3 linked regions of the Parazoarcus communis genome follow. The protein of the gene in region 2 interacts with the protein of the main gene of each other region in a pairwise test. Links are inferred from orthologs where the notes say so. Each region holds a gene or a part of one and is shown on either strand. Other genes may lie near its edges. The genes, in order: CEW87_RS02020, groL and grpE.

Evidence for each region.
Region 1: the proteins of groL (region 2) and CEW87_RS02020 interact in binary tests that used the Escherichia coli proteins (3 or more experiments, as listed by UniProt). The link is inferred for Parazoarcus communis from one-to-one orthologs.
Region 3: the proteins of groL (region 2) and grpE interact in binary tests that used the Escherichia coli proteins (3 or more experiments, as listed by UniProt). The link is inferred for Parazoarcus communis from one-to-one orthologs.

The regions. Positions count from the first base shown.
Region 1 is NZ_CP022188.1:435,140-438,300, reverse strand. Bases 96-3,024 are described here. They hold CEW87_RS02020 (ABC transporter ATP-binding protein), read left to right. Parts: upstream 96-1,115; coding sequence 1,116-1,934; downstream 1,935-3,024. Other genes in these bases: mlaD (outer membrane lipid asymmetry maintenance protein MlaD), read left to right, coding at 2,722-3,024; mlaE (lipid asymmetry maintenance ABC transporter permease subunit MlaE), read left to right, coding at 1,931-2,722; CEW87_RS02025 (pilus (MSHA type) biogenesis protein MshL), read right to left, coding at 96-771. Also shown: more of CEW87_RS02025, read right to left, coding at 1-95; more of mlaD, read left to right, coding at 3,025-3,161. UniProt on the Escherichia coli protein: Part of the ABC transporter complex MlaFEDB, which is involved in a phospholipid transport pathway that maintains lipid asymmetry in the outer membrane by retrograde trafficking of phospholipids from the outer membrane to the inner membrane.
Region 2 is NZ_CP022188.1:2,415,179-2,418,364, forward strand. Bases 139-3,092 are described here. They hold groL (chaperonin GroEL), read left to right. Parts: upstream 139-766; coding sequence 767-2,419; downstream 2,420-3,092. Other genes in these bases: CEW87_RS11020 (autotransporter assembly complex protein TamA), read left to right, coding at 139-240; groES (co-chaperone GroES), read left to right, coding at 423-713; CEW87_RS11035 (response regulator transcription factor), read left to right, coding at 2,733-3,092. Also shown: more of CEW87_RS11020, read left to right, coding at 1-138; more of CEW87_RS11035, read left to right, coding at 3,093-3,186.
Region 3 is NZ_CP022188.1:2,905,103-2,907,829, reverse strand. It holds grpE (nucleotide exchange factor GrpE), read left to right. Parts: upstream 1-941; coding sequence 942-1,514; downstream 1,515-2,727. Other genes in the region: dnaK (molecular chaperone DnaK), read left to right, coding at 1,623-2,727; gyrA (DNA gyrase subunit A), read right to left, coding at 1-746. UniProt on the Escherichia coli protein: Participates actively in the response to hyperosmotic and heat shock by preventing the aggregation of stress-denatured proteins, in association with DnaK and GrpE. It is the nucleotide exchange factor for DnaK and may function as a thermosensor.

The sequences.
Region 1 (3,161 bases), 2.0 Mb from region 2 along the record:
TCCGTCGCTGAGTGCGACCTCGACGATGGTGGCCTCGATGATGACCTGACGTCGCGCGGCGGTCTGAACCCGCTCGAGGAACTCGACAATGCGTTCGTGCTGGGTGCTGTTGGCGCGGACCATCAACACCCCGGTTTCACGATTGACCATCACGAACTCGGCCTGCTCGGGTTCGGCGCAGGGGGCAGACTGGCCTCCGTCACGGTCAGACGAATCCTGTCGGCGGTCCTCGCAGCGGCGACGCAGGATGAACCGGGTGTGCTCCCGGAGGATGGTTCGGATGTTGGTTTCGAGTGACTCCCAGAAGCGGTTTGCCGACAGGGTTTCAATTTGCGTGAGAGAGGTGTTGCCGCCGGCACTGCGCTTGCCGTCAAGCGCGCTCGAACTGGTTGCAATCTGGGTGCTGGTGGCGACCGAGCCGCTCATGCTTCGGCTCAGGTTGACGTAATCCACCTGGTAGGTGCGCAGGTAGGGGGTGTCTGGCATTACCGCGAGATAGCTGCCTGCGAGTTCGAACCGGATGTCGGCCTGGCGCGAGATTCGCGTAAGCAGTTGTCTCAGGGGCTGATTGAAGGCATTGAGCGTCACAACACCGGTAATGCCCGGATGGATGTCGATGTCGAGTCGGGCGTCGCGTGCGATCGCGTTGAGGAGTTCGACGACTGAAACCCGGTTGACCGAAATCGAATAGGTGGGGGCTGGGAGGGGCGGGACGGCTTCTGCCGCGGATGCTGCGGGTTCCGGCGCTGTCGGTAGCGCCTCGGTTTTCATGTCCGGCGTGTCGGAGCGCAGATGAGTGTCCGCCGGTGCACGCGGAAGCGTCTGAGTGCAGCCCAGTACTGAAGCGCAAACGATGGCAGGGATGAGTTTGTAAATATTCATATCGAATAATTGAATGCTTTTAGCATAATACATTCTCGTGTCACCGCGTCAAGATGGCAGGTCGCGCTGGAGGCGGCGGGGGAGTGGCTGGGGTGGCTGCCTGACCCGTGTTCCGGGTGGCCTTGTCGGGAGTGGGGGCGCTTCGAACGTTGTCGCATTGCAACAGATTTGCCCTGAGGCGCGCCGCTCCTCTGCTAAACTGCCGGCCTTTACTACCCTAAGATTTCCCCCCGGTGACTCCCTCTTCTACGCAAGCGCCTCTCGTCAGCCTGCGCGACGTTCGTTTTGCCTATGGCGAGCGAGAAGTCTTGCGCGGTATCGACCTGGATGTGCATCGTGGCCAGGTCGTGGCAATCATGGGCGGCAGCGGTTGTGGAAAGACCACGCTGCTGCGTCTGATCGGTGGCCAGATTCGCGCGACGGGCGGTCGCGTAGAGGTGGAGGCTCAGAACGTTGGCGAGCTCGGCAACGCTGCCCTCTACGCCTTGCGCAGGCGCATGGGCATGCTGTTCCAGTTTGGCGCCCTGTTTACCGATATGAGTGTGTTCGACAATGTGGCTTTCCCCTTGCGCGAGCACACCGAGTTGCCCCCGGGCCTGATCAATGACCTCGTGCTGATGAAGCTGCAGGCGGTGGGTTTGCGCGGGGCAGCTGCGCTGATGCCTTCCGAGCTGTCGGGCGGGATGGCGCGGCGGGTGGCGCTGGCCCGGGCAGTGGCGCTTGATCCCATGCTGGTGCTCTACGACGAACCCTTTGCCGGACTCGATCCGATTTCGCTTGGTATCGTCGGGCAACTCATTCGCCGGCTCAACGATGCGCTGGGCGCGAGTACGGTCATGGTGACCCATGATGTGCATGAGTCGCTGGAAATCGTCGATTACGTGTACTTCGTTTCCGAGGGGCGGATCGTGGCCCAGGGCACGCCGGACGAAATTCGTGCATCCGGGCATCCTTTCGTGCATCAGTTTGTCAACGCTGAAGCGGACGGACCGGTGCCTTTCCATTATCCGGCGGCGCCGATGTCCAGTTTGCTCGATCGGGGTGTGCGATGAATCCGGTCATTGATTTTGTGCGGCGCGTCGGTGCAATGACGGTGGACGCAGTGTGGCGCTTCGGTTTCGTGGCACGCTTCTTCGTCATGATGCTGCTGTACTCGGGACAGTCGATCCGGCGCGTGCATCTCACCATCCGTGAGATCTACTTCAGTGGCGTGCTGTCTCTGCTGATCATTCTGGTGTCCGGGCTTTTTGTCGGACTGGTGCTCGGACTGCAGGGCTATGAAACACTGCAGCGCTACGGGTCGAGCGATGCGCTCGGCGTGCTGGTGGCGCTTTCGCTGACGCGCGAACTGGGCCCGGTGGTTGCCGGCTTGCTGTTTGCCAGTCGTGCCGGCTCTGCGATTACGGCCGAGATCGGTTTGATGAAGGCGACCGAGCAGTTGAAGGCCATGGACATGATGGCCGTGAACCCGATTGCGCGTGTTGTTGCGCCGCGCTTCTGGGGTGGGGTGATTTCGATGCCTTTGCTGGCAGCGATGTTTTCTGCCATGGGCGTGTTTGGTGGCTGGCTGATCGGGGTGGTGTTCATCGGCGTCGACGATGGCGCGTTCTGGTCACAGATGCAGGCGGCTGTGGATTTTCGCTACGACATCCTGAACGGGGTGCTGAAATCCTTTGTTTTCGGTGTGGCGGTATCGTTGATTGCGGTGTTCGAAGGCTATGACTGCAATCCGACGGCCGAAGGTGTTTCGCGGGCGATTACCCGCACGGTGGTGAGCTCGGCGCTGGCAATTCTGGCGCTGGATTTTGTACTGACTTCTTTCATGTTCCGGGGTCAATGATGAGCAGAACGACGCTCGACCTGTGGGTGGGTGTGTTTGTGGTGCTGGGTTGTGCGGCACTGATTTTTCTGGCAATGAAGGTCGGCAACTTCACCGGCCTGAGTGGCGCGACGCTCTATGCGGTTGAGGCGCCCTTCGACAACATCGGCGGGCTCAAGGTGCGGGCGCCGGTCAAGAGTGCGGGGGTGTTGGTCGGGCGCGTTGCGGACATCCGCTTCGATTCGCAGCGCTATCGCGCGGTGGTCAAGCTCGAACTGGATAGTCGTTATGAATTCCCCCGCGATACCATTGCCACCATCCTGACGTCCGGTCTGCTCGGCGAGCAGTACATCGGACTTGAACCGGGGGCGGAGGTCGACGTGCTCAAGGGGGGCGACGTCATCCAGATTACGCAGTCTGCAGTCGTGCTCGAGAAGCTGATCGGTCAGTTCATGTTCAA
Region 2 (3,186 bases):
GGCCGTTATCTGGGGACCCTCAGTGGCGAGTACGTGCATTGGTTTCGTCGTGACTGGGGCGTTGCGGCCTTCGTCGATGCCGGCGATGCCGCGGATTCACGCAGTGAGTTCCGACTGCGCACCGGCTACGGTCTGGGCGCGCGCTGGCGCAGCCCGGCAGGGCCTCTTGCAATCGACCTCGCATGGGGCCACGACGACGCCCGGCTGCGTCTGCACTTTGGCGTAGCGGTCGCGTTCTGAGCTCGCCGCTGCGGCGCAGCAAATTTTTCTTCCGTCTCCGCTCTTGAAATAGCGAAACCCCGCCCCTATTATTAGCACTCGTTGGCAGTGAGTGCTAACAGTCCGGCGCAAGCCGCGACCACTGCGAATTTTCCGGCGGGATGGTCCCGCCACAGTTTAAACAGTACTAAGGAGTGAACTCGATGAAGATTCGTCCCCTGCACGATCGCGTGATCGTCAAGCGTCTGGAAGCCGAACGCAAGACCGCCAGCGGTATCGTGATCCCCGATTCCGCCGGTGAAAAGCCCGACCAGGGCGAAGTGCTGGCTGTCGGCAACGGCAAGATCCTGGACGACGGCAACGTGCGTCCGATGGCCGTCAAGGTGGGCGACAAGGTGCTGTTCGGCAAGTACGCCGGCCAGTCCGTGAAGGTCGAAGGCGACGAACTGCTCGTCATGCGCGAAGAAGACATCATGGGCGTGGTTGAAGGCTGAGCCTCCCGCAATCCCACGATTCTCGATTCGAAATAATTCAGGAGTTCTAAAGAATGGCTGCTAAAGAAGTCAAATTCGGTGATTCCGCGCGCGAGCGCATGGTTGCTGGTATCAACACCCTGGCCAACGCGGTCAAGGTCACCCTCGGCCCCAAGGGTCGCAACGTCGTGCTCGAGCGCTCCTTCGGCGCCCCGACCGTGACCAAGGACGGCGTTTCCGTCGCCAAGGAAATCGAACTGAAGGACAAGTTCGAAAACATGGGCGCGCAGATGGTCAAGGAAGTTGCTTCCAAGACCTCCGACATCGCCGGTGACGGCACCACCACGGCAACCGTGCTGGCTCAGTCGATCGTTCGTGAAGGCATGAAGTTCGTTGCTGCCGGCATGAACCCGATGGATCTGAAGCGCGGCATCGACAAGGCTGTCATCGCCACCATCGACGAGCTGAAGAAGCTGTCGAAGCCCTGCTCGACCAACAAGGAAATCGCCCAGGTCGGTTCGATCTCCGCCAACTCCGACGCGGACATCGGTGAGATCATCGCCCGCGCCATGGACAAGGTCGGCAAGGAAGGCGTGATCACCGTTGAAGACGGCAAGAGCCTCGCCAACGAACTCGACGTCGTCGAAGGCATGCAGTTCGACCGCGGCTACCTGTCGCCCTACTTCATCAACAACCCGGACAAGCAGGTTGCCATCCTCGACAACCCGTTCGTCCTGCTGTTCGACAAGAAGATCTCCAACATCCGTGACCTGCTGCCGGTACTGGAGCAAGTTGCCAAGGCCGGCCGTCCGCTGCTGATCATCGCTGAAGATGTCGATGGCGAAGCGCTGGCGACCCTCGTGGTGAACAACATCCGTGGCATCCTCAAGACCTGCGCCGTCAAGGCTCCGGGCTTCGGTGACCGCCGCAAGGCCATGCTGGAGGACATCGCTGTCCTGACCGGCGGCCAGGTGATCGCAGAAGAAGTGGGTCTGACCCTCGAGAAGTGCACGCTGGAAGAGCTGGGCCAGGCCAAGCGTATCGAAGTCGGCAAGGAAAACACCATCGTTATCGACGGTGCCGGCGACGGTGAGCGCATCGAAGCACGCGTCAAGCAGATCCGTGTTCAGATCGAAGAAGCGACCTCCGACTACGATCGCGAGAAGCTGCAAGAGCGCGTGGCCAAGCTGGCCGGCGGCGTTGCTCTGATCAAGGTTGGCGCTGCGACCGAAGTCGAAATGAAGGAAAAGAAGGCGCGCGTCGAAGACGCACTGCACGCCACCCGTGCTGCTGTTGAAGAAGGTATCGTTCCCGGCGGCGGCGTTGCCCTGCTGCGTGCTCGTGCCAACCTCACCGGCCTCAAGGGTGACAACCATGACCAGGACGCCGGCATCAAGATCGTGCTGCGCGCCATGGAACAGCCGCTGCGCGAAATCGTTTCCAACGCTGGCGACGAGCCCTCGGTGGTGGTGAACCGCGTAACCGAAGGTGAAGGCAACTTCGGCTACAACGCTGCAACCGGCGAGTACGGCGACATGGTCGAAATGGGCGTGCTGGATCCCACCAAGGTGACCCGCACCGCGCTGCAGAACGCAGCTTCGGTTGCTGGCCTGATGCTCACCACCGACTGCATGGTTGCTGAACTGGCTGACGACAAGGCTGGTGGCGGCATGCCCGACATGGGCGGCATGGGTGGTATGGGCGGTATGGGCGGTATGGGCATGTAATTGCCCGCTGACCTCACGGTCAAGCTCAAAGGCCCCGCTTCGGCGGGGCTTTTTTTCGCCTGTCGTGATCTGCGGCTCAGAGGATTCGGGCGGGCGCAACCGCGCGTGGGGCAAAGCGCTACGCGCAATGACTCAGGCGTGGGATAATCGCGGAGAAAGGAAAAGACGGCAGGGAGCATCGGCGCCATGCGCGCGACGCTCCCCGGAACGCGTGCGCTGCTGAACGCGTGCGTTCCCGAAGACCGAGTAAAAGGAGAACAGCGGGACTGAATTTAATGGGTTCCGCTTACATTCAACTTACATCCGGAATCCTATGCGCATTCTTCTCGCGGAAGATGACCCAGTCATCGCCGACGGAATCGGCAGGGCGCTCAAACGTGGCGGGTATGCAATCGACCATGTTGCCAATGGTGCAGACGCGGATGCAGCGCTGGCCTCGCAGCCCTACGATCTGCTGATTCTCGACCTCGGACTCCCGAAGTTGCCAGGTATTGAGGTGCTCAAGCGATTGCGGAGCCGCAAGTCTGCAATACCGGTCCTGATCCTCACCGCGCAGGACGGTGTCGAGGACCGTGTGCGCGGCCTTGATGCGGGCGCGGACGACTACATGACAAAGCCCTTCGCCTTGCCCGAGCTCGAGGCCCGTGTGCGTGCTCATACCCGGCGCGGTACCGGCCAGCCGCGCTGTATCGAGGTGGGCAACCTGACTTACGATCAGGCCGATCATGTGGTCAAGATCAATGGTCAGATGGTCGAACTCTCCGCGC
Region 3 (2,727 bases), 490 kb from region 2 along the record:
TCGAAGTGGGTGCGCGCACGCATGACCACGCGGCCGCGGCCAGTGCGATAGCCTTCATGAACGCCGGAAAGACCGTAAATCAGCGCAGCGGTCGGGAAGTCAGGCGCCTTGACGATCTCGATCAGCGCATCGATATCGGTTTCGGGCTCTTCGAGCAGCTTCAGGCAGGCATCGATGATCTCGCCGAGGTTGTGCGGCGGGATGTTGGTTGCCATGCCGACCGCAATACCGCTCGATCCGTTGATCAGCAGGTTGGGGATCCGCGCCGGCATGACCAGCGGCTCTTTCTCCGAGCCGTCGTAGTTCGGCCCGAAATCGACGGTTTCCTTGTCGATGTCGGCCAGCAGTTCGTGACCGATCCGCGCCATGCGGATTTCGGTGTATCGCATCGCCGCGGCGTTGTCGCCGTCGACCGAACCGAAGTTGCCCTGGCCGTCGACCAGCATGTAGCGCAGCGAAAAGTCCTGCGCCATACGCACGATGGTGTCGTACACCGCGGTATCGCCGTGTGGATGGTATTTACCGATCACGTCACCGACGATACGGGCGGACTTCTTGTATGCACGGTTCCAGTCATTGGAGAGCTCGTGCATTGCAAACAGCACGCGCCTGTGTACCGGCTTGAGACCGTCGCGCGCATCGGGCAACGCGCGCCCCACGATCACGCTCATGGCGTAATCGAGGTAGGAGTGGCGCATCTCCTCCTCGAGGCTGATCGGGAGTGTTTCCTTGGCGAACTGTGTCATGCTCTGAGGCGGTAAAACCCGCTTGAACCAAAAGCGTGCAATTTTAGCATGCGCAAGGGCTTCACTACCTTGACGACAGAAGACGATTGCAGCAGCACGTCATCTCGCGCGCAAAAAAATCTTTGCCCTGCACTTGAAATCCCTGCACACGCCCCAAGCTGTTGGGCGATTGATGAACACAGGGAGCGATCATCCATGCAGGAACAGAAGCCTACGCCGGAAAATGCAGCGGAACTCGAACAGGCGGCCGCCGCGGACGCCACGACGGAAAACCCGACCGGCGAGCATGCAGCACCGGACGTGATGCCCAGCCTCGAACAGAGCCTGCGTGAAGCCGAACTCAAGGCCTCCGAGCACCACGACGCCTGGCTGCGCGCCAAGGCTGAAACCGAGAACGTTCGCCGCCGCGCGCAGGACGACATCGCCAAGGCCTCCAAGTTTGCAGCCGAGAAGTTCGCCACTGCGATGCTGCCGGTCAAGGACAGCCTCGAAGCCGCACTCGGCACCGAGAACCAGACCCTGGAAAAGCTGCGCGAAGGCGTCGAGCTGACGCTCAAGCAGCTGGTCTCTGCATTCGAGGGCGCCAGCCTCACCGAAGAAGACCCGGCCGGCCAGAAGTTCGACCCCAACAAGCATCAGGCCATCGGCGCACTCGAGTCGGACGCCGAGCCGAACACGGTGATCAACGTACTGCAGAAGGGTTACCTGCTGAACGACCGCGTGATCCGTCCCGCCATGGTGATGGTCTCGAAGGCAGAATCAGCGTAATTCGGCGCGCCGGTGGCTTGAAACACGGCCACCCCGCCCCATATTCGAATCAAGGCTGAGCCGGCAAGCACGGCTCTCATACAAATTCAGGAACTAAAGGACACAATCATGGGCAAGATCATCGGCATCGACCTCGGCACGACCAACAGCTGCGTCTCCGTCATGGAAGGCGGCAAGCCCAAGGTCATCGAAAACTCCGAAGGCGGCCGCACCACTCCGTCCGTCGTCGCCTACGCGGAAGACGGCGAGATTCTGTGCGGTGCGCCGGCCAAGCGCCAGGCCGTTACCAACGCCAAGAACACCCTGTTCGCCATCAAGCGCCTGATCGGCCGCCGCTTCGAAGAGAAGGAAGTGCAGAAGGACATCGCCATGATGCCCTACACGATCGCAAAGGCCGACAACGGCGACGCCTGGGTTGAAGTGCGCGGCAAGAAGATTGCCCCGCCGCAGGTTTCTGCCGAAGTGCTGCGCAAGATGAAGAAGACCGCCGAAGACTACCTCGGCGAAGAAGTCACCGAAGCGGTCATCACCGTGCCCGCCTACTTCAACGACAGCCAGCGTCAGGCCACCAAGGACGCAGGCAAGATCGCCGGTCTGGAAGTGAAGCGCATCATCAACGAGCCGACCGCAGCTGCCCTCGCCTTCGGCATGGACAAGAAGCCGGGCGACTCCAAGATCGCCGTGTATGACCTCGGCGGCGGCACCTTCGACATCTCGATCATCGAGATCGCCGACATCGACGGCGAGCACCAGTTCGAAGTGCTGGCCACCAACGGCGACACCTTCCTTGGCGGCGAAGACTTCGACCAGCGCATCATCGACTACATCGTCACCGAGTTCAAAAAGGAACAGGGCGTCGATCTCAAGAACGACGTGCTCGCTCTTCAGCGCCTGAAGGAAGCTGCCGAGAAGGCCAAGATCGAACTGTCCTCGGGCAGCCAGACCGAAGTGAACCTGCCCTACATCACGGCAGACGCCTCCGGCCCGAAGCACCTTGCAGTCAAGATCACCCGCGCCAAGTTCGAATCGCTGGTCGAAGAGCTCATCACGCGCTCGATCGAGCCCTGCCGCGTTGCGATCAAGGACGCCGGCCTCAAGGTTTCCGACATCGACGACGTCATCCTGGTGGGCGGTCAGACCCGCATGCCCAAGGTGCAGGAAAAGGTTAAGGAATTCTTCGGCAAGGAGCCGCGCAAGGACGTCAACCCGGACG